One region of the Sinorhizobium sp. NFACC03 genome, then DNA from elsewhere that is predicted to be linked to it. Evidence: riboswitches for the same ligand, from Rfam matches in the RefSeq annotation. Region 1 holds a riboswitch; the other holds the start of a gene.
What was found. A riboswitch is a leader RNA that binds a small molecule or an ion and turns the genes downstream of it on or off. The one in region 1 is predicted to bind S-adenosylmethionine.
Positions count from the first base shown of each region.

Region 2: another riboswitch for S-adenosylmethionine. It lies ahead of metA (homoserine O-acetyltransferase MetA); the one in region 1 lies ahead of BLU35_RS00395 (O-succinylhomoserine sulfhydrylase).

Region 1 covers NZ_FMXF01000001.1:81,693-97,462, reverse strand. The annotation lists gene BLU35_RS00470 (acetyl-CoA C-acetyltransferase) at 1-718, shown strand, start outside; gene BLU35_RS00465 (YbaY family lipoprotein) at 730-1,131, shown strand; gene BLU35_RS00460 (FAD-dependent oxidoreductase) at 1,143-3,359, shown strand; gene BLU35_RS00455 (GNAT family N-acetyltransferase) at 3,598-4,860, shown strand; gene BLU35_RS00450 (DMT family transporter) at 4,888-5,772, opposite strand; gene BLU35_RS00445 (LysE family translocator) at 5,991-6,572, shown strand; gene BLU35_RS00440 (SRPBCC family protein) at 6,633-7,106, opposite strand; gene BLU35_RS00435 (winged helix-turn-helix transcriptional regulator) at 7,242-7,751, shown strand; gene BLU35_RS00430 (calcium:cation antiporter) at 7,779-8,867, opposite strand; gene BLU35_RS00425 (S24 family peptidase) at 9,049-9,699, shown strand; gene BLU35_RS00420 (thermonuclease family protein) at 9,713-10,567, shown strand; gene BLU35_RS00415 (tellurite resistance TerB family protein) at 10,717-11,127, shown strand; gene BLU35_RS00410 (transporter substrate-binding domain-containing protein) at 11,271-12,104, opposite strand; tRNA gene BLU35_RS00405 (tRNA-Gly) at 12,246-12,320, opposite strand; gene BLU35_RS00400 (2'-deoxycytidine 5'-triphosphate deaminase) at 12,402-13,499, opposite strand; SAM riboswitch at 13,574-13,652, shown strand; gene BLU35_RS00395 (O-succinylhomoserine sulfhydrylase) at 13,699-14,883, shown strand; gene apaG (Co2+/Mg2+ efflux facilitator ApaG/CorD) at 15,122-15,514, shown strand; gene BLU35_RS00385 (Hsp33 family molecular chaperone) at 15,536-15,770, opposite strand, start outside.
Region 2 covers NZ_FMXF01000006.1:61,524-77,293, reverse strand. The annotation lists gene BLU35_RS11350 (metallopeptidase family protein) at 94-528, shown strand; gene BLU35_RS11345 (DUF1737 domain-containing protein) at 751-957, opposite strand; gene BLU35_RS11340 (HpcH/HpaI aldolase/citrate lyase family protein) at 954-1,859, opposite strand; gene BLU35_RS11335 (hypothetical protein) at 1,985-2,239, shown strand; gene BLU35_RS11330 (VOC family protein) at 2,428-2,859, shown strand; gene leuD (3-isopropylmalate dehydratase small subunit) at 3,014-3,619, shown strand; gene BLU35_RS11320 (RidA family protein) at 3,628-4,008, shown strand; gene BLU35_RS11315 (AAA family ATPase) at 4,121-4,960, shown strand; gene BLU35_RS11310 (NUDIX hydrolase) at 4,957-5,409, shown strand; SAM riboswitch at 5,637-5,714, shown strand; gene metA (homoserine O-acetyltransferase MetA) at 5,775-6,701, shown strand; gene BLU35_RS11300 (vWA domain-containing protein) at 6,711-7,895, shown strand; gene BLU35_RS11295 (aldose epimerase family protein) at 8,056-9,072, shown strand; tRNA gene BLU35_RS11290 (tRNA-Gly) at 9,246-9,320, opposite strand; gene BLU35_RS11285 (prolyl-tRNA synthetase associated domain-containing protein) at 9,568-10,077, shown strand; gene trxA (thioredoxin) at 10,136-11,110, shown strand; gene BLU35_RS11275 (LON peptidase substrate-binding domain-containing protein) at 11,307-11,987, shown strand; gene BLU35_RS11270 (Trm112 family protein) at 11,998-12,186, shown strand; gene BLU35_RS11265 (ubiquinone biosynthesis hydroxylase) at 12,394-13,608, opposite strand; gene tesB (acyl-CoA thioesterase II) at 13,693-14,577, shown strand; gene BLU35_RS11255 (P-II family nitrogen regulator) at 14,812-15,150, shown strand; gene BLU35_RS11250 (ammonium transporter) at 15,178-15,770, shown strand, end outside.

The DNA of each region.
Region 1 (15,770 bases):
CGACGTCGACGCCTATGCGGTGGAAAGCCAGAAGCGCGCGGCGCATTCCTGGGAGAAGGGCTATTTCAAGAAGTCCGTCGTGCCGGTCAAGGACGGGAACGGTCTGACCATCCTCGACCGTGACGAGCACATGCGTCCAGGCACCGACATGCAGGCGCTCGCCTCGCTCAACCCGTCCTTCCAGATGCCGGGCGAGATGGGCGGCTTCGAAGCCGTCGGCATCCAGGCGCATCCGGAAATCGAGAAGATCCACTACGTGCACCACGCCGGCAACTCGTCGGGCATTGTCGACGGCGCCGCAGCCGTGCTGCTCGGCTCCAAGGCCGGCGGCGAGAGCATGGGCCTGAAGCCGCGCGCCCGCATCCGCGCCTTCGCCAATATCGGCTCCGATCCGGCGCTGATGCTGACCGGCCCGGTCGACGTCACCGAAAAGCTTCTGAAGCGCGCCGACATGAAGCTGTCGGACATCGATCTCTTCGAACTCAACGAAGCCTTCGCCGCCGTCGTGCTGCGCTACATGCAGGCCTTCGACATCCCGCACGACAAGATCAACGTCAACGGTGGCGCGATCGCCATGGGCCATCCGCTCGGCGCCACCGGTGCGATGATCCTCGGCACCGTGCTCGACGAGCTGGAGCGCCGCGATCTCAACACCGCGCTCGTCACGCTCTGCATCGGCGCCGGCATGGGCACGGCCACGATCATCGAAAGGGTCTGACGATGGACGTGATGCGCCGCTCTCTTCTCGCGCTGATGGGCCTGGGGCTGCTTGCAGCCGCTGGCTGCGTCTCCGACGAGGAAGGCAGCGACAGCTTCACGCTCACCGGTGCGATCACCAATGTCGCGAGCGGCCCGGTTCCGGCCGGCACCGTCACCATCAGGCTCGAAGAGCAAGGCGTGATGGACGTCGCTGCCAAGCTGATCGCGGAAACGTCCGTCGTCAGCGATGGCAAGGCCACCCGCGTGCCCTTCGTGCTGCAGGTGCCGAAGCCTGAACTCAATAAGGCCACCGATGCGGGCTTCACCATCCGCGTCGAGCGCGACGACCGGCTGATCGCCACCAATACCAGCAAACAACGTTACAGCGGCGGATCGAATATCTCGCTGCGCATCGAACCCATTCTCTACTGAGGGGGAGAACCATGACGAATTACACCAATTTCAAGATAGAGACCGACGCCGACGGCATCGCACTCGTCACCTGGGACATGCCTGAGAAGTCGATGAACGTCTTCACCCAGGAGGTGATGGAGGAACTCAACGCCATCGTCGACGCAACGACTGCCGACGCAGCGGTCAAGGGCGTCGTCTTCACCTCCGGCAAGTCGACCTTCTCCGGCGGCGCTGATCTGTCGATGATCAAGTCGATGTTCACCTTCCAGCAGGAAGAGAAGAAGAAGGATCCGGATAACGCCGCCCAGAAGCTCTTCGACCTCGTCGGCCGCATGACCGGGCTCTTCCGCAAGCTCGAAACCTCGGGCAAGCCCTGGGTCTCGGCGATCAACGGCACCTGCATGGGCGGCGCTTTCGAGCTGTCGCTCGCCTGCCACGGCCGCGTCGCGTCCAATTCCAAGTCGGTGAAGATCGCACTGCCGGAAGTCAAGGTCGGCATCTTCCCGGGCGCCGGCGGCACCCAGCGTGTGCCGCGCCTCACCAACGCGCAGGACGCGCTGCAGATGATGACGACGGGCTCGTCGCTGACGTCGGCTCGCGCCAAGGCGCTCGGCCTCGTGCACGAAGTCGTCGATGCGGACAAGCTGGTCGACGCCGCCAAGGCGATGATCAAGAACGGCCTGAAGCCGGTGCAGCCCTGGGACGAGAAGGGTTACAAGGTACCGGGCGGCGGCATCTGGACGCCGGCCTCGGCCCAGCTCTGGCCGGCCGCTTCCGGCATCCTGCGCCGCGAGACCTACGGCAACTATCCGGGCGCCGTTGCCATCCTGAAATGCGTCTATGAAGGCCTGCAGGTGCCGTTCGACACGGCGCTCAAGATCGAGCAGCGCTACTTCACCGAGATCCTTCAGACGACCGAAGCCTTCTCGATGATCCGCTCGCTGTTCGTCTCGATGCAGGAACTCGGCAAGGGCGCCCGTCGTCCGGCCGGCGTGCCGAAGTCGGAGTTCAAGCATGTGGGCGTCGTCGGCGCCGGCTTCATGGGCGCCTCGATCGCCTATGTGACGGCTGCCGCCGGCATTGCCGTCACGCTGATCGACCGCGACATGGAAGCGGCCGAAAAGGGCAAGGCCCACTCGGAAGGCCTGGTCAAGGATTCGGTCGGCAAGGGCCGCCTGACCAAGGAAGAAGGCGAAGCGCTGCTCGCCCGCATCACGCCTTCGGCCGATTACAACGACCTGAAGGAAGTCGGCCTTGTGGTCGAAGCCGTCTTTGAAGACCGCCAGGTCAAGAAGGATGTCATCGAGAAGGTGGAAGCGGTGATCGGCGAAGACACGATCTTTGCCTCCAACACCTCGACACTGCCGATCACCGGCCTTGCCAAGAACTCCAAGCGCCCCGGCCAGTTCATCGGCATCCACTTCTTCTCGCCGGTCGAAAAGATGATGCTGACCGAAGTGATCCTCGGCAAGGAGAGCGACGACAAGGCACTCGCCGTCGCACTCGACTACGTCGCCGCGATCAAGAAGACGCCGATCGTCGTCAACGACACGCGCGGTTTCTACGTCAACCGCTGCGTCTTCCGCTACATCCACGAAGCCTATGACATGCTGATCGAAGGCGTGCCGCCGGCGATGATCGAGAATGCCGCCAAGATGGCCGGCATGCCGGTTGGACCGCTGTCGCTCAACGACGAAGTGGCGATCGACCTCAGCCAGAAGATCCTGAAGGCCACCGTCGCCGACCTCGGCGAAAAGGCCGTCGATCCCAAGCACATGGCGCTGATCAACAAGATGGTCGACGACCTTGGTCGCCGCGGCCGCAAGAACGGCAAGGGCTTCTACGAGTATCCGGCGAAGCCCGCCAAGAAGTATCTGTGGCCGGAGCTGAAGACGCTCTACCCGCAGAAGAACGCCGACAAGATCGACGTCGACGTGCTGAAGCAGCGCTTCCTGGCGACGATCGCGCTCGAAGCCGCCCGCACCATGGAAGAAGGCATCGTCACCGATCCGCGCGAAGCGGACGTCGGCTCGATCCTCGGCTTCGGCTTTGCGCCCTATACCGGCGGCACGCTCTCCTACATCGACGGCATGGGCGTAAAGGCCTTCGTCAAGATGTGCGACAAGCTTGCCAAGGACTATGGCAGCCACTTCAAGCCGACGGCGCTCTTGAAGGAAATGGCCGAGCGCGGCGAGACCTTCTACGGCCGCTTCGACCCCTACGGCGAGAAGAAGCAGGCGGCGTAAGTTCCGCGCATCGCATTGGAAGCAGGCCCCTCACGGGGCCTGTTTTCGTTTGGGCGACGGCCTCAACCACGACGCCTGGCTTGGCGCGGCCCATCCGGCGGCCATCAGCCTGTCACGGTCATGATGCTAGACCTGTCCGGGTTGAAGCCCTTACCGTGATGACGCCATGACCAAAGTCCACCTTCGCCCTCCCCTATCCCGTGACGCGCTATATCTGTTTTGGCTCGAGGAAGCCTGCATGCGCGACTACGCGGTGGCGCTGTGGGGCAATTGGCAACCGCGGCCGGCCGATGCGCTGATCCTCGCCGAACATCGCATCATCGTTGCTGATGGCGAGGATGTCGGCAGCGTCTCGGTCACCGTGCGCGACGATCATGTCTGGGTCAACAAGCTCTATGTGGCCCCTATCCATCAGAAACGCGGCTACGGCGCGATCGCGCTCAGGCAAGTGCTCGGCGAAGCACGGGCGGTTGGCCTACCCTTGCGCCTCACGTCCTGGCCACCAACCCCGCCGTCGCCTTCTACCGACGCGAAGGTCTCAGCATCTACGAGGAGACCGCAGAACGGCGCTTCATGTCGTCGCAGGTGCGTTAAGGCTACTTGCACCTCCCGATTGACGGCCTCCCTGCGCGGGCGCATGCTCGCCGGGATCAGAGGGGGACACGCCATGAGCGAGCCTGATCTCTATCTGCTTGGGCGCGCCGGGCCCGAGGAAGAACGCCTGAAGCGACAGATCGCCAATCTCGCCCCGGATTCCGACCAGCAGCTCGAAAGGGTCGGCATCCAGCCAGGCGAACACGTCATCGATCTCGGTTGCGGTCCCGGTGGTGTGCTGCACCTGCTTGGCAAACGCGTGGGGCCCACGGGCTCCGTGCTCGGTATCGAGCGCGCCCCGCACTTCGTCGAACTTGCGCGCCGTTTCGTCGCCAGCCACGCCCTGCCCCAGGTGGAGGTGCGCGAGGGCGACGCCTATGCGACCGGCCTGCCGCGCCGCTCCTTCGACGGTGCCCATATGCGGCTGGTGCTCGTCAACGTTCCGCGGCCGGAGCTCATCGTGCTCGAAATGGTGTCGCTGGTAAAACCCGGCGGCTGGATCGCGAGCTTCGAGGCCGATTTCCTGGCGCATGTTTGCGACCCGCCGCTTGCCGCCTGGGACCGCCTGCTTGCCGCCTATATCGCCTATTCGGCGGCCAGAGGCATCGACCTCCATATCGGCCGCCGCGTGCACCGGCTGTTCCGGCAAGCGGGCATCGAGGCGATTTCGGTCGATGCCGTTGCACATGTCTACCCGCCCGGTCACGACCGCCGGCCGATCCTCAGAGACTTCATCAACAATGTGCGTGACGGCCTGATCGGTGAAGGCTTCATCGACCGCGACGATCTCGACGCCGACCTCATGGCGCTGGATCGGCACCTCTCCGACCCCAACGTGCTCGTGACGTCACACCTGTTCTTCCGGTTGACCGGCCGAGTGCCCGAGGCGCTCGTCATCAAGGCATGAGACGGCGTGCCGGCCGGACCCCACCAATCAGGCCGTGGCACCGGCGCGACGGTGCGCCAGGCGTTCGCCGACGATGATCAGCAGACCGGCCGCAAAGATCAGGCCGGCGCCGGCAAAGACGTTCGCGGCCGGCACATCGCCCCAGATCAGGAAACCGAGGCCGAAGGCCCAGACGAGAGAGGTGTATTCGAACGGCGCGATCACCGAGATCGGCGCGCGGCGCATGCCCTCGAACAGCGCGTACTGGGCGATGCCGGCAATCACGCCGGTGCCCGCCATCAGGGCGACATCGAAGAGCGCCGGCGGCGTCCAAAAGAAGCCGACCGCAAGCCCGGTCATGGCGATGAAGAAGACGTTGGAGATGGTCATCTGCACCAGGGTCGTTTCCTGCAGCGCGGTCTTGCGCAGCATGACGGTGCCGATCGCCCAGAAGACGGCGGCGGTGAGCGCCAGGAACACCGGCAGCGACAGCTTCATGCCGGTGCCGAGCGGGTCACAGGCGATGAGCACGCCGACGAAGCCGATGAAAACGGCGAACCAGCGGATCGGCGGCACGTCTTCCTTCAGGATCGGCACGGCAAGCAGCGTCACAATGATCGGCGCTGCATAGTAGAGCGTCGTCATCTCCGCGAGGCCGAGATCGCGCGCCGCGTTGAAATAGGAAAGCCAGGCGGCGAGCAGCAGCAGGTTGCGCACGAAGAGCGGCTTGATCACCGGGGACGAGATGGCGCCGCGCACCAGCTTGCCGCGGCCGATGACGAGGCAAAGCACGAGGATGGTGATGCTGCGGGTAAACAGGATCTGCCAGACCGAATAGCCGACGACGAGCCATTTGACCGACGCATCCTGCAACGAGAACAGGAAATAGGAAAACGTCGTCATGACGATGCCTGACAGTACGGTCTTGTTCATGGGAAGCCTCGATCGCGCCGGCGGGAGAGAAGCGGCAGCGTCCCGTCTGATAGCGCGGCCGCGACACACGCGGAAGGGGCATTCCACGGACGCCTGTGGCGATTTCTTGCGGGTAGCTTCCTGCACGATCGGACGCCGCCCTTGATGGAGATCAAGAACGGACGCTTGCGCGGCTGCTAGAAGACGGCGATAACGGCCACGAAACCAGGTTCAACGACATGCAGCCGCTCGCCTTCGCCCTTGCCGCCCTCATCCTGCTCGCAACGCCGGGCCCAACGAACACGCTGCTCTGGCTGTCGGGTGCCTCTGCCGGTTTCCGCCGTTCGCTGCCGTTGCTCACCGGCGAGCTCGGCGGTTATCTCGCCGTCATCATCCCGGCCGTAGCACTGCTCGCGCCATTCCTTGCCGCCCATCCGCAGCTCGGCCTAGCGCTCAGGCTCGTCGCCGCCTGCTGGGTCCTCTACCTCGCCTATGCGCTCTGGACCACGGATGCCGAGCGCAGCGAAGGTGTCGTCATCTCCATCCGTCAGGTCTTCGTCACGACGCTGCTCAATCCGAAGGCGCTGATCGTCGCCCTGGTGCTCTTGCCGCAGACTGGACTGGCCGCCGTCTGGCCCTCGATCGCCGGCTTCTCACTGCTGGTCGTCGCCGCCGGATCGACCTGGATCGGAGCCGGCGCCATGCTGGTGCAGATGTCGAAGGGCTTGTCGGCATCGCATCTGCCGCGACGGATTGCTGCCGTTTGTCTCACCCTCTTTTCGGTGGGCATCGCCGGCAGCGCGATCGCGGCCATGCATTGAGCCCCCCGGGGACCGAAAGGTTTCGGGGGGCAATGCGCTTGCGCGACCGATGGCTGCCCTTCACGCAGCAACAGCCGCTTCGCCGAGTTCCTTTGCCAGCGCCGCGCTGATCAGTTGTTGCCAACCGTCGCGCCGGTATTCGAGCTTGTCGAGCCCGTCGAGGAAGGCAACCTGTTCGGTGAAGACGAGGCGCGTACCGTTGCCTTCCGGCTGAATGTCGACGGTCGCGACGGACGCCGAGATCCTCTTGTCGTTCTCAGCCATCGTGTAAGCAAAGATGATCCGGCGGTTCTCGACGATGTCGAGATAGACGGTGTCGTCATGATAGATCGTTTCGCCGTCCTGGCTGAAGCGACCGCTCTCGCGACCGCCGACGCGGAAGTCATGGCTGAATTCGGCCACCGGCCCGTCAGCACTGACGAACCAACGTTCCTTCGCGGCCGGCTCGGAGAAAGCCCTGAACACCTGTCCCGGCGTCGCCTTGAAGCTGCGCTCGATGGTGAAGCTCGCATGTTCCACGGATCTGTCGGTCATGTTCTCTCTCCTCTGATGTTCGAAAACCGCTGGCCTTTGCCTAACTGGTTTCATATAAAAACTGCTCTAATTTTGAAAGCAGTTGCACGATAGCTTCACTGATGCGATAATGCAAGCGGTTTTGAAGAGGTGCCAATGAAGGACGACATTCGCTCGGGTTGCCCGATCAATCTTTCGCTCGAAGTGTTCGGCGACAAATGGAGCCTGCTGATCATTCGCGACATGATCTTCGGTGGTAAACGGCATTTCCGGGAATTGCTGCGATCCCAGGAGGGCATCTCGTCCAACATCCTGGCGGATCGGCTGAAGATGCTGGTCGAGCAGGGCATGCTGACCAAGGCGGACGACCCCACGCACAAGCAGAAGGCGATCTACAGTCTCACGGAGATGACGATCGCGCTGGTGCCGATCATGGCCCAGCTCGGCGCCTGGGGGCGGCGCTATCTGCCGGTCAGCGAAGAGCTTAGTATTCGCGCCGAGCTGATGGAAAACGGCGGTCCCGAACTCTGGGACCGCTTCATGGACGAGCTGCGGCACGATCATCTCGGCGCACTGCTCGATGGCCCGCCGCGGGTGCGCGCCACGCTGCAGGCAGCCTATGAAGAGGTGGTGGCGAGGAAGGCACGCGAAAAGGCGACGGCCTGACACCACACGAACGGGCTCTTCATCCGCTCAAAGCCCGATCACAGACAGCATGACGAAGGTCGCGAACAGCACGAAATGAGTCATGCCCTCAATGGCGTTGGTCTGGCCGTCGTTGAGGTTGATCGCGGCCACGATCAAGGTAACTGCCACCATCACCGTTTGCACCGGCGACATCGCCATCAGGAAGGGCTGGCCGGTATAGAGCGCGATCGCCTCCATGACAGGCACGGTCAGGATGACTGTCGAGAGCGAGGCGCCGAGCGCGATGTTGACGACCGCCTGCATGCGGTTGGCGAGTGCCGCCCGCATCGCGGTCATGATTTCCGGCGAGGCAGAGATCGCGGCAACGACGATGGCGGTCACCGCCGGCGGGGCACCGCTCCCCTTCAGGCCCGAGGTCAGCAGCGACGACATCACTTCCGCCAGCACGCCGATCACCACGATGCCGAGGATCAGGATCACGATCGACGGCAGCACCGGCTGATCCGGCCCGCCCTGTATCGCGCTCCCCTCGCCCTTCGCCTTCGGATAGCTGTAGCTGAAGAAATAGCTGTGCACCCCCACCTGCATGCGCAGGAACAGGGCATAGAGGGTGATCATCGCGCCGATGGTGAAGGCCGAGTAGAGATGCCATCTCGCCGCCGGCACGAACTCCGGAACGACCATCGAGATGCCCATCGCGGTCAGGATCATGACGCTGTAGGTGCGGGCGGAATCGTCGTTATAGGGCTGCTCTCCATGTTTGAGGCCACCAAGCAGGGCGGCGAGGCCCAGGATGCCGTTGATATCGAGCATGACGGCCGCATAGATCGTGTCGCGCACGAGCGTCGGCGAGGTCTCGCTGGTCATCATGATCGCCAGCACGACGACCTCGACAAGGACTGCCGAGAGCGTCAGGATCATCGTGCCATAGGGATCGCCGACCTTGGATGCCAGCACCTCGGCATGGTGCGACACGCGCAGCGAGGCGAGCACGATCGCCACCACGAGACCGGCGGCACCGAGAAGCGTTGCCAGGCGCCCCATTTCGAGAAGCTCATGCTCCAGCGCGATCCCGGCAATCGCCGCAGCGAGGGCCACGAACAGCAGACGCTCCGATCTCATGCGCGCCAACAAACGTTCCCTCCGATGAAAGCCTGTCCTGCCCGTCACGCGAACTATAGGGGCCGCCGCCCCCAAAGCAAATGACGGAGAAAGGACTATTTTCCTTCGGATTCTTTACCGGTACTTCGCGTTTCGATAGTGTGGTGTCGAACAAACCCAGCAAGTGGCCGCCTGTTCGGCCCGGACCTTTCGCATGTTGTCTCACGGCACGATCTGGCACGCCATCGATGCATTGGCCGAGCGCAATCAGCTCTCGCCTTCCGGTCTCGCCCGCCGCGCCGGGCTCGACCCCACCTCCTTCAACAAGTCCAAGCGCCACTCTGCCGACGGGCGGGAACGCTGGCCTTCGACGGAATCGATCGCCAAGGTGCTCGAGGCGACCGGCGCCACGATGGACCAGTTCACCAGCCTGTTGAGCCCGAATGACACTCAGGCCACCCCGGCGACTGCAAGTGCAGCGATCCCGCTGATCGGCTTCGCCCAGGCGGGTGCCGGCGGCTTCTTCGACGACGGCGGTTTTCCGGCCGGCCAGGGCTGGGACGTGATCGACTTTCCAACGGTGGCGGAACGCCGGACGGGCATCTACGCGCTTGAGGTGCAGGGCGATAGCATGCTGCCACTGTACCGCGACGGCGACACCCTGATCGTCGATCCGGGGGCGCAGGTTCGGCGCGGCGACCGCGTCGTGGTCAAGACACGCGAAGGCGAGGTCATGGCGAAGGTCCTGGCACGCCAGACGCCGCGCACGATCGAACTCCTTTCCCTCAACCCGGAGCACCCGAACCGGGGCTTCGAGATCAGCCAGATCGAATGGATCGCCCGGATCATCTGGGCCAGCCAATAGGACGTTCTTCCTGATGCGGCAGCATTTATACTCCCTTGCCGGCGGCATCGCCGCGATCGCGCTTTTCACCGGCATCCTCAACGCGGGTGCAGCCGCCATTCGCGACCGCGAGAGTGCCGCCACGCCGGACTTCGTCCTCGAAACGCCCGACATGACGGAAATCGAGCCGGCGCCGGATGGCGCCGAAACGGATGATAACGTACCGCTCGACTTGGGAACACCGACCGACGGCACCGCGCAGCCCGGTGCGGTTACGACCGGCGATCAACCGCAGACGTCGACGACGGAAAACGCCGCACGCGCCATCGAGCCGCAACAATTCGGTCTGCCCGACACCGTCACCGGCGCGCCGCTCGAACGCGCGGAGCCGCGTGCCCCGCTGTCAGAGCCGGAGAAGCAAGCGAAGGCGACCGCCGGGCCGACCATCCTCTATCGCCCCGTGGCGATCGCCGCCGGTGTGATCCAGTTCGACAAGCTCACGCTGCAGATCGATGGCATCGAGCCCGAGCAGGCAGAGAGAACCTGCGAAACCGGGGGGAAGAGTTGGCCCTGCGGCATCGTCGCACGGACGGCCTTCAGAAACTTCTTGCGCGCACGCGCGGTCAGCTGCGACATGCCCGAGGGGAGCGCCGGCGCATCGGCCACCGCTTCCTGCTCGCTCGGCGGGCAGGATCTCGCAACCTGGCTCGTCGACAACGGCTGGGCGACGCCGGTACCCGGCTCGCCGCTCAAGACGCGGGCCGACGCTGCGCGCCAGGCGAAGCTCGGCTTCTATGGCGAAGATCCGCGCGACCTCAGTCACACGCCGATGACGTTCGACGACCCAACCCTCGGCACCGGGATGGACGAGCCGCAGCCAGACTTGTAAACAGCCGCGGCAATTCCCAGCTCTCAACCGTCCAGATCATCTCATTACATCGTTGAAACAGTGAGATGATCCAACTCTTTGAAACTCTGCAATCCGGATGGACACCGCTTCACGCCGTTCCCGGAATTGCGCTACCGCCGGAAAGACCCATGCTGCCAAGCCTCAGCCACCACGAAGCGCTCATCTATGTCATGGTGATGATGTCGGCGGTCGACCGCGAGATGAGCGACGACGAATTCACCCGCATCGGCCGGCTGGTGCAGTTCCTGCCGATCTTCGAGGGATTCGACGAGGACCAGCTCGTCCATATCGGCCACGAATGCTCCGCCCAGCTCGCGGCTCCCGAGGGGTTGGATATCGCGCTGGAAATCGTGCGCGAGGCGCTTCCGGAAAAGTTCCATGAGACGGCCTACGCACTTGCCGTCGAGATCGCCGCCGCGGACCAGCGCATTCGCAACGAAGAGATCCGGCTGTTGCAGTTGCTGCGCGACCGCCTCGGTCTCGACAAGCTCACCTGCGCCGCCATCGAACGAGGGGCGCTTGCCCGCTTCCGCCGGTAGCTCATCATTTCCTGGCGTTCACGCCAAGCTGTCTACAGCGCTGCGCGTCTTATCAGACGCGCAAAGGTCGCTGTAGCACTTTGAATTGCTGCATGTTTTTGACCTTTGATCGGGTACGATTAAAGGAAACATGCAGTGGGCGCTCAATAGATGCCGTTGGGGAAGTAGCGCAGGTAGATTTCCTCGAGCCGGCCGCTGCGCGAAAGCGCCAGCAGCGCGTGGTCGATCGCCTGGGTCAGCGCCGGTTCGGATTTGCGGTTCATGATCGTCAGGCCTTCACCGAGAAAGCGTTGCGAGAAATAGGCACCATCGACGAGTGCGCAGCAGCCCCCGGCAGTCGTGCCTGAGATCCAGAAGGAAAGCTGCAAACCGTCGGAAAAGACCGCCGGCACCTCACCCTTCTGCAGTGCCGTGAGCATGGCATCGCGATCTGGGAAGACCTTGGCCCCGATACTGGGGAAGAACGCCTTGAACATGGCCTCATGGGTGGTGCCCGCCACGACACCGACCGTTTTTTTCCTGAGGTCCTTCGGACCCGTCACGGCGCCGGCCGCCTTGGTGTTGATGGCCAAGCGGGCCGGAAGCCGCATGAAGGCGCGCGAGAAGCCGAAGCGCTGGCGCAGTTCCGGGCCGACGGCGATACCGGCGGCAACCGCTTCGCCCTGCCCCTGCTCCAGCGCCGGCAGCAGTTCCGCATAGGTCACTGCCTGGATCTGGCATTTGGCTTCGATGTCGAGCTCGCGGCAGATCTCGCGCACGAGATCGACGTGAAAACCGGAGAGCTTGCCGGACTGATCGATGAAGTTGAACGGCGGAAAGTCGACCGTCGTCAGGAAGCGCAAGCGCGCAAGGCCCGTGAGATCGGGCTTGGCGATGCGTTCGCGCGCATCGAACAGAATGGGCAGGTCCCTGGGCTGGGCCGCAAGCGGCGTTGCGATCAGGGACGCGCAGAGAGCGAACAGGGAAAGAAATCTCATGGGCAGCGGGCCGGCACGGTTCTTGTCTCAGGGGCGGCGCTTGGAACCGCGGGATGATTCATCGAGCGGTAAAGTAACCGTCCGCAAGGCAACTGGCCATAGGTCTCGCTCGAACGAGGCAAAAGAGGCTTCAGGAAGGATTGGAGCGGGTGATCGGGATCGAACCGACGACATCAAGCTTGGGAAGCTGGCGTTCTACCACTGAACTACACCCGCGATGCCTGCGAAATTTCCCGAACCGGGACGATCTGTCAAGGACCCTTGCGCGGTATCGCACGAGGGTCCCGTGCAAAATCCCTACTCGGCGCGGAAATGTTTCGAAAGCTTCAGGCCCTGGGCCTGGTAGTTGGAGCCGACGCCGAGGCCGTAGAGACCGTCAGGACGCTCCAGCATGTGTTCATAGATCAGGCGGCCGACGATCTGGCCATGTTCGAGGATGAACGGCACCTCGTGGCTGCGGACTTCCAGAACGGCGCGGCTACCGCTGCCACCGGCAGAGGCATGGCCGAAGCCGGGATCGAAGAAGCCGGCATAGTGCACGCGGAACTCGCCCACCAGCGGATCGAACGGCGTCATCTCGGCCGCATAAAGCGGCGGCACATGCACCGCTTCGCGCGAGACGAGGATGTAGAACTCGTCCGGATCGAGGATCAGCTCGTCGCGTCCGCGGCTATAGAGCGGCTCCCAGAAATCGAAGATCTTGTGCTGCGCCTTCTTGTCGACGTCGATGACGGCGGTGTGGTGTTTGCCACGGTAGCCAATCAGCCCCTCCGGACCGGTGCCCTTGAGGTCGATCGACAGTGCAATGCCGCCACCGCTGACATTCGGGCGCTCGCTCGCCACCAGCACGTCGCTTTCATGCAGCGCCAGCAGCTCCTGTTCGGAGAGCAGCGACTGGCCCATGCGGAAGCGGATCTGCGACAGGCGCGAACCACGGCGCACGACGATCGGGAAGGTGCGCGGGCTGATTTCGAGATAGAGGGGACCGCTATAGCCGGCAGGAATCTTGTCGAACTCTTGGGCGCGGTCGGTGATCACGCGGGTGAAGATGTCGAGGCGGCCGGTCGAGCTTTTCGGATTGGCCGAGGCCGACATGCCCGCAGGCAGCGCCAGGCTCTCCATCAACGGCACGATGTAGACGCAGCCGGTTTCAAGCACGGCGCCATCGGTGAGATCGACGACATGCAGCTTCAGCCGGTCAAGCTTGTCGGCGACGAGGTGGGACGGGCCTGGCATGAAGCTCGCGCGGACGCGGAAGGCCTTGGCGCCAAGGCGCAGGTCGAGGCTTGCCGGCTGGATCTGATCGTCATCCAGCGGCCTCTCGCTCTTCAGGCGCCCCGTTTCGAGCAGCGCGGCGATCGCGCGGTCGGCCAAAATCCCAGTATCGCGGGCCATTGCAGTCCTCTTTCCAGTTGCGAGACAAAACCAAACTCCGGGAATTGACGCAAGCGCACCCTAGCAGTATTGAAGCTTTATCCCGTGGTGATTTGGCCGGTCGGCTTGCAGCCACGTTAAACAAGTAGCTAAAAAGGCCGGGTGTCAAACCGGCCCATTTTTGCGGCCGGTTTTTTTTGTTTTTGAAGGTGATCGTCACATGAGCAAAAACTGGCGCCCGGCAACACAACTCGTCCACGGCGGAACCACCCGCTCCCAGCACGGCGAGACGTCCGAGGCGATCTTCCTCACCCAGGGCTTCGTCTACGAGACATCCGAGGCGGCAGAAGCGCGTTTCAAGGGCGAGACCGAAGGCTTCATCTATGCCCGCTACGGCAGCCCGACCAACGACATGTTCGAAAAGCGCATGTGCATGCTGGAAGGCGCCGAAGACGCGCGGGCCACGGCTTCGGGCATGGCTGCCGTTTCCGCGGCAATCCTCTGCCAGCTGAAGGCCGGCGATCATATCGTTGCCGCCCGTGCGCTGTTCGGTTCCTGCCGCTGGGTGGTCGAGACGCTGGCGCCGAAATACGGCATCGAATGCACGCTGGTCGATGGACGCGATCTCGCCAACTGGGAAAAGGCGATCCAGAAGAACACCAAGGTCTTCTTCCTGGAAAGCCCGACCAACCCGACGCTCGAAGTCATCGACATTGCCGGTGTGGCCAAGCTCGCCAACCAGATCGGCGCCAAGGTCGTCGTCGACAACGTCTTTGCGACGCCACTCTTCCAGAAGCCGCTGGAACTCGGCGCCCATATCGTCGTCTATTCCGCCACCAAGCATATCGATGGCCAGGGCCGCTGCCTCGGCGGCGTCGTGCTTGCTGACAAGGAATGGATCAACGAGAACCTGCACGACTACTTCCGTCATACCGGTCCGGCCATGTCGCCGTTCAATGCGTGGACGCTGCTGAAGGGCATTGAAACCCTGCCGCTGCGCGTGCGCCAGCAGACGGAAACCGCACGCCGCGTCGCCGACTTCCTGGCTGAGCAGCCGCAGGTGGCGAAGGTCATCTACCCCGGCCGCAAGGATCACCCGCAGGCCGACATCATCGCCAAGCAGATGACCGGCGGCTCCACCCTCGTCGCGTTTGAACTGAAGGGCGGCAAGGATGCGGCCTTCGCGCTGCAGAACGCACTGGAGATCGTCCGCATCTCTAACAACCTCGGCGACAGCAAGAGCCTGATCACCCATCCGGCAACGACGACGCACAAGAACCTGACCGACGAGGCCCGCGAAGAGCTGGGCATTTCCGCCGGCACGGTGCGTTTCTCGGCCGGCATCGAAGACAGCGAGGATGTCGTCGAGGATTTCGCCCGCGCGCTTAGGGCCGTCAAAGCCTGAGGCAACGAAAAGATACGGCCGCCACGACAGGCGGCGGCCGTCGATCCCTCGTGGCGCTCATGCAGCGGGCGCCCCGCCATCCAATATGGCTTCACCAGCGGGATCGAGCGGGTTCGAACAGCCGATCCGGATACCCGCAAGCCCTTGCCCCAGAATGGGTATGCACAATCTTGCCGTTATTCTTGACGAAACCATCTTGCTGTAGAATACCCTGAAAGACCGAAGCAAGGTGTTGCCCATGTATCGCGCTTTGACCCGCGACATAGAAGTTACGGTGGAGCCGTACTATCTCGAAGAGCAGTCGGACCCCGATGACGGCCGCTATGTCTGGGGCTATCGCATTGTCATCTCAAACCATTCGGACGCAGCCGTGCGGTTGATGACCCGCTACTGGCATATCACCGATGAGAATGGGCAGGTCGATGAGGTCAGCGGTCCCGGCGTGATCGGCGAACAGCCGCTGCTCAACCCCGGCGACACCTATGAGTATTCGTCCGGCTGCCCGCTGGACACGCCGTCGGGCGTGATGTTCGGCCACTACAGTATGGAAGCGGAAGGCGGAGAGACCTTCAACGTGGCCATCCCCGCCTTCTCGCTCGATTCACCCGGGCTCGTGCGTACCCTGAACTAGCTTGATCCTGAGTGGCGCCGGCTACTGCGGACGCACTTCGCTTGCCTCGAAACGATAGGTCGTCGAGCAGAATTCGCAGGTGACCTTCACGGCCCCATCCTCGATGGTGCTTTCGATATCATCAGCGTCCAGATTGGCGAGCACCGAGTGCAGCTTCTCGCGCGAGCAGCTGCAACGGTCAAAGACCGCCTGCGGCTCATAGACGCGAACGCCGCGCTCGTGAAACAGCCGGTAGAGCAAGCGTTCGGTTCCGACC
Region 2 (15,770 bases), on a different contig from region 1:
TTCTAAGAATTTATTCCTGTCCCCATGCCCGCGGAATTCAACACTCGAAAAACACTGGCAAAATCGCTATATGGAGGGCAACAAGGAGTGCCTATGGCCCGCATTGACCAGACCGATGATTGGCGGGAACGCCACGCACCGACGCTTACCACTTTTGAACAGCTCGCACTGGAAGCCTACGGCCACCTGCCGCAGGAATTCCGCCAGCTGACGACCGACCTCATCATCGAAGTTGCCGACTTCCCGAGCGACGACATTTTCGAGGACATGGCACTGGAAACGCCTTTCGACCTGCTCGGCCTTTTCGAGGGCCGTGGCATCAGCGAGCGCTTCACCATGGAAACCGGCCAGTTTCCAAACCGCATCACCCTCTATCGCCGCCCGATCATCGACTATTGGGCTGAGAACGAGGAGACGCTGGGTGACATCATCACCCATGTCCTGATCCATGAGATCGGCCATCACTTCGGCCTTTCCGACGACGACATGGAGCGGATCGAAGCCAGCGTCGAGCACGTCGGCGGCTAACCCGTTTTATCTGCCCCTCATCCGCCTGCCGGCACCTTCTCCCCGCAAGCGGGGCGAAGGAGACTCGCGGTACCGTTCGCATCCCAATCGGAGCACGGGTTAACCGATACCAGAAAACAGGCCTCACACGCCGATTGCGAGCATCAACCGCGTCCCCTCGCCCCGCTTGCGGGGAGAGGGTTAGGGTGAGGGGCAAACTTGCACGACGGCAAACAGCCTCGACTACTGTTCCGACAGCTTGATATCCGGGGTGTAATCCTTGCCCTCGACCTCCTTGAACACCGCCTGGCCGCACTGCATGTGCTGCGTATCGGCATTGAAGGCATAGGTGGGCGAGCCGTGCAGGCTCCAGCCCTGGTTCAGCGCTGCCGTCACCTTGTGACAGAAGGAAGCGTCGTCGGGACCGGTCAGGAAGCGATAGAGTTTCAAGATTTTGTCTTTCGTTTTTCGATGAGATCCGCCTTGGCGGCGAGCATCACGGCCTGATCGAGGTGCAGCCGCTCGACCATCCGTCCGTTGAGATTGATGACGCCCTTGCCGGCGTTTTCCGAGAGCGCAAAGGCAGCGATGATCGCGCGCGCCTCGTCGACGGCGATCTGCTCGACGCCGAAACGTTCGTTCGCCGGGCCGATCTGGGCCGGGTGGATCAGCATCTTGCCGTCATAGCCCATGTCGCGGCCCTGCCGGCATTCCTCGTCGAATCCATCAGCGTCGCGAAAATCGTTGAACACGGCGTCGATGACGTCGAGCCCGCCGCCGCGCGCCGCCAGCAGGATCTGCATCAGCCAGGGGATCAGATAGGGACGGCCGGGGCGATCCGGAACGCCGGTGTCCTTGCGCAGGTCGTTGAGACCAACGACGAAACAATCGAGCCGGCCGCCGAAGGTGCGGCCGGTCTCGGCGATAAGAGGCGCGTTGATGACACCGCGCGGCGTCTCGATCATCGCCCAGAGACGCAGCGTCTCCGGCGCATCGTTTTCGGCCAGCCAGTCGGCCGCCGCCTGGATATCCGCCGGGCTTTCGACCTTCGGCAGAAGAATGGCGTCGGGCTTCGCCGCAAGCACCGCGGCGAGATCGTCCTGGCCAAAGCCGGAACCGAGCGCATTGATGCGGATGACGATCTCACAATCCGGCCGGTTCGTCGTCAGATGCCGAACCAGCGCCTCGCGTGCTTCCATCTTGCGCTCAGGCGCAACCGCATCCTCGAGATCGAAGATCGCGGCATCGGTCGCGAGTTCAGCGACCTTGGCAAGCGCGCGGGCATTGTCGGCCGGCACCGATAGCACCGAGCGACGCAGGCGCACCGGGTGATGTTCGATCGATTTGCTCATGTTTCAGTTGTGCCCGCCTTTGCCTCGTTCCGCAAGACGAGGCGAACCGCCGCACCCCTTTCGCAAAGCCGCCTCTTGCAAGTGCGGGGAGGAGCCCCCACATCGCCATCAGAAAGGTGACGATTATGCAAAGCATTCGCTCTGTTCTCTTCACGGCCGCAGCCCTGACCATCACGTTTGCGGCCTTCGTTCTGACCGCCTCGCTGGCGCTGGCACTGGCCGGCATCGCCGCCGTCGTCGTGATCGGCAGCGCGATTGCCGCCCGGCTGAACCTCAGGCCGGCCCGCACCACCGCCCGTCCGGCCGCCGCCGCTGCCGCCCACGGCCAGCGCGAGATGCGCATCTGGAACGACGGTCGCGGCACGATCATCGACCTCTGATCCCGGCGATCGTAGTGATCCGCAATCGGGCCGATCCGTAATCGGCTCGAAGCCTTTTGCTGTTTCTCGAGAGCTGCCATTCAGCCGGCTGCGAAATTTTTCCATCCCCGTGTCGGATCCATCGCTCCATGTCCGTCCTTGAGGCAGGCCAGCACGGTCCTGGCTCTTCGAACAGGATGGAGAACGACATGGACACTGAGACGCAGCAAACCGAAACGAAGCAGCCGGCACCGGTCCTGAACGGGCTTCTGCCCTATCTTCAGGTCGATGGCGCCGCCAAGGCATCCGAATTCTACCAGCGCGCCTTCGGCGCCAAGGAGGTCAACCGGCATCCGCTCGACGAGCAGGGCCGGACGATGCACATCCATCTCTACGTCAACGGCAGCTCGCTGATGCTGGCGGATGCCTATCCGGAATATGGCCATCCGCTGGAAAAGCCGCAGGCCTTTACCTTGACGCTCACCGTCGAGGACATCGATGCCTGGTGGGACCGCGCCGTTGCCGCCGGCGCCGAGGTGGTGATGCCGATCGAGGTGATGTTCTGGGGCGACCGCTACGGCCAGCTCCGCGATCCCTTCGGCGTTCTCTGGGCCATGAACAGCCCGGTGAAGGCAGGCTGAGGCTTCCCGACAATCGAAATCCGGGCGAAGCTTTCACCGGGCGGGCATTTTCACCCGCCCGGCGAAGCGTGTTTGGATAGATTTTCCTTCATTTCGGCGCAAAACTCATCTAAACGCTAGCGCAACATTCTTCTGAAATCGAAGGCCTGAAGTTATGGAAAAATTCGTCAAGCTCACCGGTGTCGCCGCCCCCCTCCCCGTCGTCAACATCGACACGGACATGATCATTCCGAAGGATTACCTGAAGACGATCAAGCGCACCGGCCTAGGCAAGGGTCTTTTCGCCGAAGCCCGCTACAATGAGGATGGCTCGGTCAACCCGGACTTCGTGCTCAACAAACCCGCCTACCAGAACGCCAAGATCCTGGTTGCCGGCGACAACTTCGGCTGCGGCTCCTCGCGCGAGCATGCCCCCTGGGCGCTGCTCGACTTCGGCATCCGCTGCGTGATCTCCACGTCCTTTGCCGACATCTTCTACAACAACTGTTTTAAGAACGGCATTCTGCCGATCGTCGTGAGCCAGGCCGACCTCGACAAGCTGATGGACGACGCTTCGCGCGGCTCCAACGCCATCCTCTCGGTCGACCTGGAATCCCAGGAAATCACCGGCCCGGACGGCGGCTCGGTCAAGTTCGAGGTCGATGCCTTCAAGCGCCACTGCCTGCTGAACGGCCTCGACGATATCGGCCTGACGCTGGAAAAGGCAACTGCGATCGACAGCTTCGAGAAGACGGTCGGCGCCTCGCGCCCCTGGGCTTAAAGCGAGACATGGCGCGCAAGCTCATCTCTTCGGGTTCGCCCTTCGAAAAGACGGCAGGCTATTCGCGTGCCGTCGCGATGGGCGACTGGTGCTTCGTCTCCGGCACGACCGGCTACGACTATGCCACCATGACCATGCCCGAAACGGTGGAAGAGCAGGCGCGCAATTGCCTGAAGACGATCGAGGGCGCACTGAAGGAAGCGGGCTTCTCGCTCAAAGACGTGGTGCGCAATCACTACTACGTCACCGATGCCAGCTTCGCCGACCGGGTGTTCCCGATCTTCGGCGAAGTCTTCGGCGAGATCCGTCCGGCCGCAACCATGATCGTCTGCGATCTGATCCGCCCGGAAATGCTGATCGAGATCGAAGTCACCGCCCTCCGCGGCTGAGACCGAGCTTTTCTGCTCACGCCATCTCTTCTCAAATCGATTCCGATTTTGGCCAATATGCGATAGTCCATGGACACCGCCTGCTAGACCTATGCTGAACCGGAAGACGATTATGCAATTCGAAGGCACCGCAGATTACATCGCCGACAAGGACCTGATGATCGCCGTCAATGCTGCGATCCGGCTGGAGCGGCCGCTGCTCGTCAAGGGTGAACCCGGCACCGGCAAGACCGAGCTTGCCCGCCAGATTGCCGCTGCCCTTGGCCTCGATCTGATCGAATGGAGCGTCAAGTCGACGACCAAGGCGCAGCAGGGCCTTTACGAGTATGATGCCGTGTCGCGCCTGCGCGACAGCCAGCTCGGCGACGAGCGCGTCAACGAGGTCAGGAACTATATCCGCAAGGGCAAGCTCTGGCAGGCCTTCGAGGCCGACCGTCGCGTGGTGCTTCTGATCGACGAGATCGACAAGGCCGACATCGAGTTTCCGAACGACCTCTTGCAGGAACTCGACCGCATGGAATTCCATGTCTACGAGACCGGCGAGATGATCGGCGCCCGTCACCGGCCGATCGTCATCATCACCTCCAACAACGAGAAGGAACTGCCGGACGCCTTCCTGCGTCGCTGCTTCTTCCACTATATCCGCTTCCCCGATGCCGAAACGCTCGCGCGCATCGTCGAGGTGCACTATCCCGGCATCCGCAAAACGCTGCTATCTGCGGCCCTTGCCGCCTTCTACGACATCCGCCAGGTGCCGGGCCTCAAGAAGAAGCCGTCCACCTCCGAAGCGCTCGACTGGATCCGCCTGCTTGTCGCCGACGAGGTCGATCCGGCCGACCTCCGCGTCGACGCCAAGACCATGCTGCCGAAGCTGCACGGGGCGCTGTTGAAGAACGAGCAGGACGTGCATCTCTTCGAGCGCCTGGCCTTCATGGCGCGCCGCGACGGATGAGGCCGGACGCCCACAAGGTCCTGATCTACGCCACCTGGCAGGACCACCTGCTGGTCTTCGACGAGCCGGACTTTCCCGAAATCGAGTTGCAGGTACCCGGCGGCACGATGGAGCCGGACGAAAGCCCTGAAGCTGCCGCCTTGCGGGAATTCGTGGAAGAGACCGGGCTGACGCCATCGCGGGCCCTCACCCATCTCGTCACGAAGGACTACTCCTTCCGGAAGGAAGGCCAGACCATCTGCCATCGCCGGCACTATTTTCATGTCGCCCTTGCCGGCGAGCAACAGAAAACCTGGCTGCACCATGAAATGACGCCCTTTGGCGGTGGTGCGCCGATCCGCTTTCGCTTCTTCTGGCTCGGCTTAGACGAGGCTAGCCGTCGGCTCGGATACGGCATGCAGGACGGCCTAGATTATCTTCACACGCACGGAAGTTGCCCCTCACCCTAGCCCTCTCCCCGCAGCCGGGGAGAGGGGACGGAAATGGCGACGGTCGCCGCGAGACAATGATGTCCGGGCTTCTTTCTGGAACGGAAATGATCGGCCCCTGGGAGGCGCGAGCGGGTGCCACAAGCTCCCTTCTCCCCGCCTGCGGGGAGAAGGTCGCGGCAGCGGGATGAGGGGCCGCCCGACCGCCCGAATCGTTTTTCTTGACCCCCGCGCCCCAGTCGCGCTATCAAATTCCCCGTGGTGATTTGGCCGGCCGGCTTGCAGCCACGTTAAACAAGTCGCTAAAGGGCCGAGGAAAGTTGGATTTCCGAGGACCGGTCGCGATCAATCGCCGCCGGTTTTTTTGTATTGATCGAGTGAAGCCCATGCCCATCAAGATTCCCGATACGCTGCCCGCTTTCGAAACCCTCGTGCATGAGGGTGTACGGGTAATGACCGAGACCGTGGCGATCCGTCAGGATATCCGCCCGCTCCAGATCGGGCTCCTGAACCTCATGCCGAACAAGATCAAGACCGAGATCCAAATGGCACGCCTGATCGGCGCCTCACCGCTGCAGGTGGAATTGTCGCTGGTGCGCATCGGCGCCCACCGGGCGAAGAACACCTCGGAAGATCACCTGCTTTCTTTCTACGAGACCTGGGACGAGGTGAAGGGCCGCAAGTTTGACGGCTTCATCATCACCGGCGCGCCGGTCGAGACGCTCGAATACGAGGACGTCACCTATTGGAACGAATTGAAGCGCATCCTCGATTGGACGGAGACCAACGTGCATTCGACGCTCAATGTCTGCTGGGGGGCGATGGCGGCGATCTACCATTTCCACGACGTGCCGAAGTATCCGCTGAACGAGAAGGCCTTCGGCGTCTACCGCCACCAGAACCTCAATCGCTCGTCCGTCTATCTCAACGGCTTCTCCGACGACTTCGCCGTCCCCGTCTCGCGTTGGACCGAGGTCAGGCGTGCCGACATCGACAAGGTGCCCAGCCTCGAAATCCTGATGGAATCGAAGGAGATGGGCGTCTGCCTCGTGCACGAGAAAAAGGGCAATCGGCTCTACATGTTCAACCACGTGGAGTATGATTCGACCTCGCTGTCGGACGAATATTTTCGCGACGTGGACGCAGGCGTGCCGATCAAGATGCCGCACGACTATTTCCCGCACAACGATTCGACCCTGCCGCCGCAGAACCGCTGGCGCAGCCATGCGCATCTTTTCTTCGGCAACTGGATCAACGAGATGTACCAGACGACGCCCTATGATCTCGCAGAGATCGGCACCGGAGAAAGCTGAGGCTTAGCGATGTTCGTCCCCTTCTTCCTCGAACTCAAGGCGGCGAAAGTTCCGGTGACGCTCCGGGAATTCCTGTCGCTGATCGAGGGGATGGAGGCGGGCATCGCCACCTTCGACGTCGAAGCCTTCTACTTCCTGGCGCGCACGGCGCTGGTGAAGGACGAGCGCCATATCGACCGCTTCGACCGGGTGTTCCAGCACTGCTTCTCCGGGCTCGAGGCGGTCAATCCCATGGAGACGGGCGAAGAGGCCGTCATCCCCGAGGACTGGCTGCGCAAGCTCGCGGAAAAACACCTGACCGAGGAAGAAAAGCGCCTGATCGAAGCCCTCGGCGGTTTCGACAAGCTGATGGAAACCCTGCGCCAACGGCTTCGGGAGCAGCAAAGCCGGCATCAGGGCGGCTCGAAATGGATCGGCACTGCCGGGACCTCACCGTTCGGCGCCTATGGCTACAATCCCGAAGGGGTCAGGATCGGCCAGGACCAGTCGCGCCACCGCCGCGCCGTCAAGGTCTGGGATCGGCGCGAATTCAAAGACTACGACGACACCGTCGAGCTCGGCACGCGCAACATCAAGGTGGCGCTGAAAAGGCTGAGGCGCTGGGTACGCCAGGGCGCAGCCGACGAACTCGACCTTTCCGGCACGATCCGCGCCACCGCCGAGCACGGCTATCTCGACGTGGTGACGCGGCCCGAACGCCGCAATGCGGTCAAGCTGCTGATGTTCTTCGATATCGGCGGCTCGATGGACGATCACATCCGCATCGTCGAGGAACTGTTTTCAGCCGCCCGAGGCGAGTTTCGCCACATGGAGCATTTCTACTTCCATAACTGCGTCTATGAGGGCCTGTGGAAGGACAACCGCCGCCGCCGTGTCGACATCACCCGCACCACCGAAGTGCTGCGCACCTATGGCGGCGACTATCGCGCCATCTTCGTCGGCGACGCGTCTATGAGCCCCTATGAGATCAGCCATCCCGGCGGCTCGGTCGAACATTGGAACGACGAGGCGGGCGCACTCTGGCTTTCGCGCATGACAGCGCATTTTCCGCGTTCGATCTGGATCAATCCCGTGCCCGAACAGCACTGGGGCTACACCCAGTCGATCGGCATGGTGAAGAGCCTGTTCGAGGGGCGGATGTTCCCTTTGACGCTCGCCGGCCTGCAGGATGCCACCAAGCAGCTATCGCGCTGACATGACCGCAGAGAGGTCGCTGTAGCACCTTGAATAGCTAGACGTTTTTGCCCTCAGGCCAGAGACGAAGCAAGGCCCCATTTAGTATGATTTTCCGGTTGCCGTGCCTTTGGAAATGACGCAGGTTGCTGCGGTCGCGAAGAGGGAGCCAGCGGTGAACATGCATCAGAACACGGAAATCTTCGGCCATCTGCCGTCCGGCGAGCCGGTCCATCGTATGGTGCTCTCCGGTGGCGGCCTCACCGCCCATGTCTTGACCTGGGGCTCGGTGATCCAGGACCTGCGCCTGGAAGGCCATGAGCCGCCATTGGTGCTCGGTTTCGCCGATCTCGAAAGCTATCTCGCCCATTCGCCCTATCTCGGCGCGACACCGGGGCGCTGCGCCAACCGGATCGCCGACGGGCGCTTCACGCTCGACGGTGAGACCTACCAGCTCGAACTGAACGAGAAGGGTGTCACCCACCTGCACGGCGGCAGCGACAATATCGGCAAGCGCAACTGGACGATCGTCCGCCAGACGCCTGATAGCGTGACGCTCAGCATTACCGATCCGGATGGACGCGCCGGCTATCCCGGCAACTGCAAGGTCACTTGCACCTACGCGGTGAAGCCCGGCGGCGTCTTGAGCGTCGTCTACGAGAGCGAGACCGACCGGCCGACGCTCGCCAATGTCTGCCAGCACAGCTACTTCAATCTCGACGGCACTGTCGACGCGCTCGGACACGACATCATGATCGCCGCCGACCACTACCTGCCGACCAACGAACGCCAGGTGCCGACGGGCGAGATCCGTGCGGTCGAGGGCACCGCCTTCGATCTCCGCGAAATGACGTCGATGCGTCGCCAGACCGAAGGTGAACGCATCAGCTACGACCACAATTTCTGCCTTTCGAACGAGCCCATGGCGAAACATTCGGTGGCGCTTGCCCGCAGCATCAATTCCGGCGTCACGCTCGAAGTGCTGACGACCGAGCCTGGTGTGCAGCTCTATACCGGCGCAAAGCTCGACATCCCCGTGCCCGGCCTCGAGGGACGCCGCTACGGCCCATTTGCCGGCTTCTGCCTGGAAACCCAAATCTGGCCGGACGCCATCAACCATGCCGGCTTCCCGAATGCAGTGCTTCGCCCCGGCGAGATCCGTCGGCAGGAAACGGACTACGTCTTCATGAAGAGCTGAGTGGCGCGCGGGCGTCGACGATCTCTAGCGACAAGGGGAGGGACGGCGAACGTTCCAAAGGACCGTCGTGCTGTCCGATCGCCACAGGTGTTCGCATGGCGAAGCATCCGGCGCCTGACGGCGGATGCCGTTCATTTCCAAAATAACAGTGAAATGAAGTGGTTGGGAGAAATTGGAGCGGGTGAGGCGATTCGAACGCCCGACCCCAACCTTGGCAAGGTTGTGCTCTACCCCTGAGCTACACCCGCTCATAAACCGCGGTCCGGGGTAGTCGGTGGACCGTGGCGTCGCTGTCTTGCGGCGACGGGCGGTATATGGCCTAAGCGATTTTGGAATGCAACAGGGAAATGACGAGAAATCGAATATTTTTTTGGAGACCCCTCGCGAAGCCCGGAAATGCCGCGTTTTCGGCCGCTGCCGCCGCCTGTGAGATTGCGCGGCCACCGGCTTCTCCCCTAAAGCAGAGGCGAAACGAATGCCCAAGGGATGAGAATCATGAGTGAATCACAGCCGAAGACCGCCGAAGACCTCTTTCATTTTCTCGACGGACTTGGGATCGAGCATAAAACCAAGAGCCACGAGCCGGTGTTCACCGTCGCCGAATCGGTGGCGCTGCGTGACGAGATCCCTGGCGGCCACACGAAAAACCTTTTCGTGAAGGACAAGAAGGACAACTATTTCCTGCTCACCGTCGAGGAACACGCGACGGTGGACCTGAAGACCGTTCACCAGGTGATCGGTGCGGCAAGCAAGGTGTCCTTCGGCAAGCCGGAGAAGCTGATGGAATATCTGGGCGTCATTCCAGGTGCCGTGACCGCCTTCGGCGCGATCAATGACACCGAGGGCAACGTCAAGATGATCCTCGACGAGGAGCTGATGAAGTTCGACATCGTCAACTGCCATCCGCTCTCCAATGACGCGACGACCTCGATCGCATCCAGCGATCTGCTGCGCTTCATGGAAGCGACCGGACACGAACCGCTTGTCTTGAAAGTCACGGCCTGACATACGATCTTTGGCGCGAATGCAGTAAGCTGGCAGACGAGCCGGCGAGGAGAGAAGAATGACGGGCAGCGACAATCCCTATGCAGGGTCTTTCGGCACTCAGATGACGGCTTCGGCCTCTTTCGGTCAGCCGGCGCCGGCGGCCGCGTCGGACGGTGACCTGATCAAGGAAACCACCACTGCCAACTTCACCAAGGACGTGCTCGACGCCTCCAGGCAGCAGCCGGTTCTCGTCGATTTCTGGGCGCCCTGGTGCGGCCCGTGCAAGCAGCTGACCCCCGTCATCGAAAAGGTGGTCACGGAAGCCGCAGGCCGCGTCAAGCTCGTGAAGATGAACATCGACGATCATCCCTCGATCGCCGGACAGCTCGGCATCCAGTCGATCCCCGCCGTCATCGCCTTCGTCGGCGGGCGTCCCGTCGATGGTTTCATGGGCGCGGTGCCGGAAAGCCAGATCAAGCAATTCATCGAAAAGATTGCCGGCCCCGCCGTCGACGACAGCAAGGCCGAGATCGAAGCGGTTCTCGCCGATGCCAAGGCGCTCATCGACGCCGGTGACGCCCAGAACGCCGCCGGCCTCTACGGCGCCGTGCTGCAGGCGGACCCCGAAAACGTCGTGGCGATTGCCGGCATGGTCGATTGCATGATCGCGCTCGGCCAGGTCGCCGAAGCCCGCGAAGCGCTCTCCGGCCTGCCGGAAGACCTTGCCAAGGACGCAGGCATTGCGGCCATCGGCAAGAAGCTCGACCAGATCGAGGAAGCCCGCAAGCTCGGCGATCCCAATGAGTTCGAACGGCGCCTGGCAGCAAACCCCGATGATCACGAAGCGCGCGTGCTGCTTGCCAAGATCCGCAATGTCGAAGGCGACCGGACGGCTGCGGCCGATCACCTGCTGACCGTCATGAAGCGCGATCGGGCTTTCGACGACGACGGCGCGCGGCGCGAGTTGCTCGCCTTCTTCGAGGTCTGGGGACCGAAGGATCCGGCAACGATCGCCGCACGGCGCAAGCTCTCGTCGATCCTGTTCTCCTGAGCCGTCCGGCATTTTTTTCGAGGAGGGGCGCTGTTGCGCCCCTTTTTCGTAAGTGCGTCTGATCACGATCCACATTCACCCATGAAGATCGGTGTGCTCGTCCCTTGAGATTTTCAAGGAATGCACCATCTTTTGGTCTGGTTGACCACGCTTCCTTGGCGGGGCAAGAGCGGACATCTGCAAGGTCTATCGGAAAATGCACGTCGGAAATGCACGCTATCTCGGTCCGAAGGACTTGCCGGAGATCATTCCGGTGTTTCCGCTGACCGGTGCGCTGCTGCTTCCCGGCGCCCAGCTTCCGCTCAACATCTTCGAACCGCGCTACCTTGCCATGCTCGATGACGCGCTCTCCGGCAACCGCCTGATCGGCATCGTGCAACCCTCCTTCTGCGAAGGCCGCAGCGAAACTGCCACCGGTCCGATGCAGGCGCTCTGCGAGGTCGGCTGCATCGGCCGCATCACCTCCTTCGCCGAGACCGGCGATGGCCGCTACATCACCTCGCTCACCGGCGTCTGCCGCTACCGGCTGTTTTCGGAAGTCTCAGCGACGCGCGGTTACCGCCGTTTCCGCATCGGCCCCTTTGCCGCCGATCTCGAAAACCGCGACGATGAAACCCTCGTCGACCGGGCAGCTCTGCTTGCCGCCTTCAAGGCCTATCTCGAAGCCAACAAGCTCAAGGCCGATTGGGAAAGCGTCGAACGGGCGAGCAACCGTACCCTGGTCAATTCCATGGCGATGATGTCGCCCTACGGCCCCGCAGAAAAACAGGCGCTGCTCGAAGCGCCCGACCTCAAGACGCGCGCGGAAACCCTGATCGCCATCACCGAGATCGTGCTCGCGCGCGACTTCGGCGATATGGACAGCATCCTGCAGTGAGCGACGGATAATGGATATCAACGCCAGCAAGGTCGATCCGAAACTGCTTGAACTGCTCGTCTGCCCGCTGACCAAGGGGCGCCTCAGCTACCACGCCGAAGCCAACGAACTCATCTCGGAAAAGGCCCGCCTCGCCTATCCGATACGCGACGGCGTGCCGATCATGCTGGTCTCGGAAGCCCGCAAGATCGAGGATTGAGGGCGCGGCCGCCACCTCGTTGAGAGGTAGTTGCCCCTCATCCGGCCTGCCGGCCACCTTCTCCCCGCAGGCGAGAAGGAACCTCGTGGCGCACTCGGCGCCAACCTCTTCTCTTCGACATCAAGACAGTGCCACGCATTCGACCGAGTCCCCTCGCCCCGCTTGCGGGGAGAGGGCTAGGGTGAGGGGCAATCCTCAGGTCGATGTTCAGATCGGCTCGCCCGACAAGAGCCGCGGATCCGCCTCGCTGGCAATCCCGGCCGCCTGGCGAATGAAGAAATTCTTGAGAGACGGCAGCCGGTCGACCAGACCGAGGCCGAAGTCGCGGGCGATGCGAACCGGAGTGATATCGTTGGAAAACAGCCGGTTGAGCACGTCGGTCGTCACCCCCATGCGGAAGGTGTCGAACCGCCGCCAGCTCTGGTAGCGCTCGAGCACGGCGAGCGAGCCGATGTCGAGCCCGAGGCGATCCGCCTCGACGATCGTTTCCGCCAACGCCGCCACGTCCTTGAAGCCGAGATTGAGCCCCTGCCCCGAGATCGGATGAATGCCGTGGGCCGCGTCCCCGGCAAGCGCGAAACGTGGTTTGACAAAATCGCGCGCAAGCGTCAGCCCCAGCGGAAAGGCCCGCCGTCCGCCGACCACCTTCAGGTGCCCGAGCTTGTGGCCGAAGCGGCGCTCCAACTCTTCCTCGAACAGGAAATCGTCGCCGGCGACCAGGCGTTCGGCGTCCTCGGTACGCTCGGTCCAGACCAGCGACGAGCGGTTGTTCTTGAGCGGCAGGGTCGCAAACGGACCGGCCGGCAGGAAATGCTCCTCCGCCGTGCCTTCGTGCGGCCGTTCGTGTTCGACCGTCGTGACGATGCCGGACTGGCCGTAGTCGAATTCGACCGTCTTGATGCCGGCAGCATCGCGCAGCTTGGAGCGTACGCCGTCACAGGCGACGAGCAGGCGCGCTTCCAGTTCTTCGCCGTCGGCGAGCGTGATGGCGACCGCATGGTCGCCGCTTTTAAAGGTTTCGACCATCGTCGACTGACGATTGACGACGCCAAGGTCCTCGCACGCCCCGCGCAGCGCGCCGACCATTGCCGTGTTCGGCACCATATGGGCGAAGGGCCGGCCATCGCCGCTGTCGCCATCGAAGGTCAGGAACACAGGGCGCACCGGATCGGCCGCCTTTGAATCGGTAATCACCATGCGGCGGATCGGCTCCGCCTCCGGCACGATCTGATCCCAGACGCCAAGCACGTCGAGCATGCGTTCGGCAGCCGACGCAACCGCCGAGGCGCGCTGGTCCTTCTTCCAGGCGCCTTCCGGCGCGCCGTCGATCACCATGACGCTGAGATGCGGCGCCGCCTTTTTCAGGGAAACGGCGAGCGAAAGGCCGACATAGCCGCCACCGGCAATCAAGACATCGAGCATCGGCTTTCTCCGTCGCACTTGAGCATCGTTTTATGTCTATATAGATCAATGCCATCGACGTTCCTACCATCGGAGACAGCCGAAATGTCGCGCCCTACCGAGACCGCCACACCCATGGATGCGCTGCTCGCCATTCTCGATATCGAGAAGCTGGAGGAAAACCTGTTCCGCGGCTTGAGCCCGCAGGTCGGCTGGCAGCGGGTCTTCGGCGGCCAGGTCATCGGCCAAGCACTGGTGGCGGCCCAGCGCACCGTCGACGCGGACCGCTTCGTCCATTCGCTGCATGCCTATTTCATGCGGCCGGGCGATCCATCCGTGCCGATCATCTACGAGGTAGACCGTATCCGCGACGGTTCGAGCTTCGCCACAAGGCGCGTCGTCGCCATCCAGCACGGCAAGGCGATCTTCTCGATGTCCGCCTCTTTCCAGTACGACGAGGACGGTTTCGACCACCAGATCGAAATGCCGAAACTCGCCATGCCGGAAACCCTGCCGGGCGAACAGGAGCTGAAGGAGAAATTCCTCGTGCATGCGCCGGAAGCGATCCGGCGCTACTGGGAGCGGCCGCGACCGATCGAGATCCGCCCGGCCTCGCTGCACCACTATTTCATCCGTAACGACGGCAAGCCGATCCAGGACGTCTGGGTCAAGGCGGTCGGCACGGTTCCGGACGAGCGCCATATCCAGGCGGCCATCCTTGCCTATCTCTCCGACATGACCCTGCTCGACACCTCGCTCTATGCGCACGGCACCTCGGTCTTCGATCGGAACCTGCAGGTCGCGAGCCTCGATCACGCCATGTGGTTCCACCGCCCCTGCAAGATGGACGACTGGCTGCTCTATACCCAGGACAGTCCGAGTGCACATGGTGCCCGCGGGATGACCAGAGGCAGCCTTTTTACGCGTTCCGGCGTGCTGATCGCCTCCGTCGCCCAGGAAGGGCTGATCCGGAAAAAGGCAACTGAATAGAAAACGGGCAGTTTTTTCAATCTGCCTATTTTTTAATCTTCTAAATTGACGATTTTTTGATGCGCCGCAGCATTGTCGCTGCGGCGTCCGTTTTTCCCATTGTTTTTCATAGACTTAGAACAGACATCCGAATCTGGCACGCCCCTTGAATGTCATTATCCGGTTGCACGGCGCACTGGCGCTCCGCAGCAAGGAGAGATGGCCTCCTCCGGAGGCGAACAAGGATGAAACCAGATGAAAATTGTGATGGCCATTATCAAGCCGTTCAAGCTCGATGAGGTTCGCGAAGCCCTCACTGCTGTCGGCATCCAGGGCCTGACCGTGACCGAAGTCAAAGGCTACGGCCGCCAGAAGGGACACACCGAAATCTACCGCGGCACCGAATATGCCGTCAGCTTCCTGCCGAAACTGAAGATCGAAATCGCCGTTCCCTCGGAGCTCGTCGACATGGCGGTGGAAGCGATCGCCGCAGCCGCCAAGACCGGCCAGATCGGCGACGGCAAGATCTTCGTCTACGCCATTGACCATGCCGTGCGCATCCGCACCGGCGAAACCGATTCAGAAGCGTTGTAAATCACGCCGTTCAGGGAGCACTACTCGATGTCATCTACGAAACTTTCCACCTCTCTTGGACGCCTCGGCGCGCTGACGGCCGCCTTGCTTGCGCCGGTTGTCGCCTTCGCACAGGAAACAGCACCGGCTGCAACGGAGGCTGTTGCCGCCGTCCCGGTTCCCGACAAGGGCGATACCACCTGGATGCTCTTGTCCACCATTCTCGTGCTCCTCATGACCGTTCCGGGCCTTGCGCTCTTCTACGGCGGCCTGGTGCGCGCCAAGAACATGCTGTCGGTTCTGATGCAGGTACTGATGATCACCGCGATCGTCATGATTATCTGGGTCACCTACGGCTACTCGCTGGCCTTCACTGACGGCGGCTCGCTCAACCCGTTCGTCGGCGGCTTTTCGAAGATGTTCCTTGCCGGCGTTGATACGACAACGCTCGCCGAGAGCTTCTCCAAGGGCGTGTTCATCCCCGAATATGTCTTCGTGGTGTTCCAGATGACCTTCGCCTGCATCACGCCGGCGCTGATCGTCGGCGCCTTTGCCGAGCGCATCCGGTTTTCGGCCGTCGTCCTGTTCGTCATTCTCTGGGTCACTTTCGTCTACTTCCCGATCGCCCACATGGTCTGGTT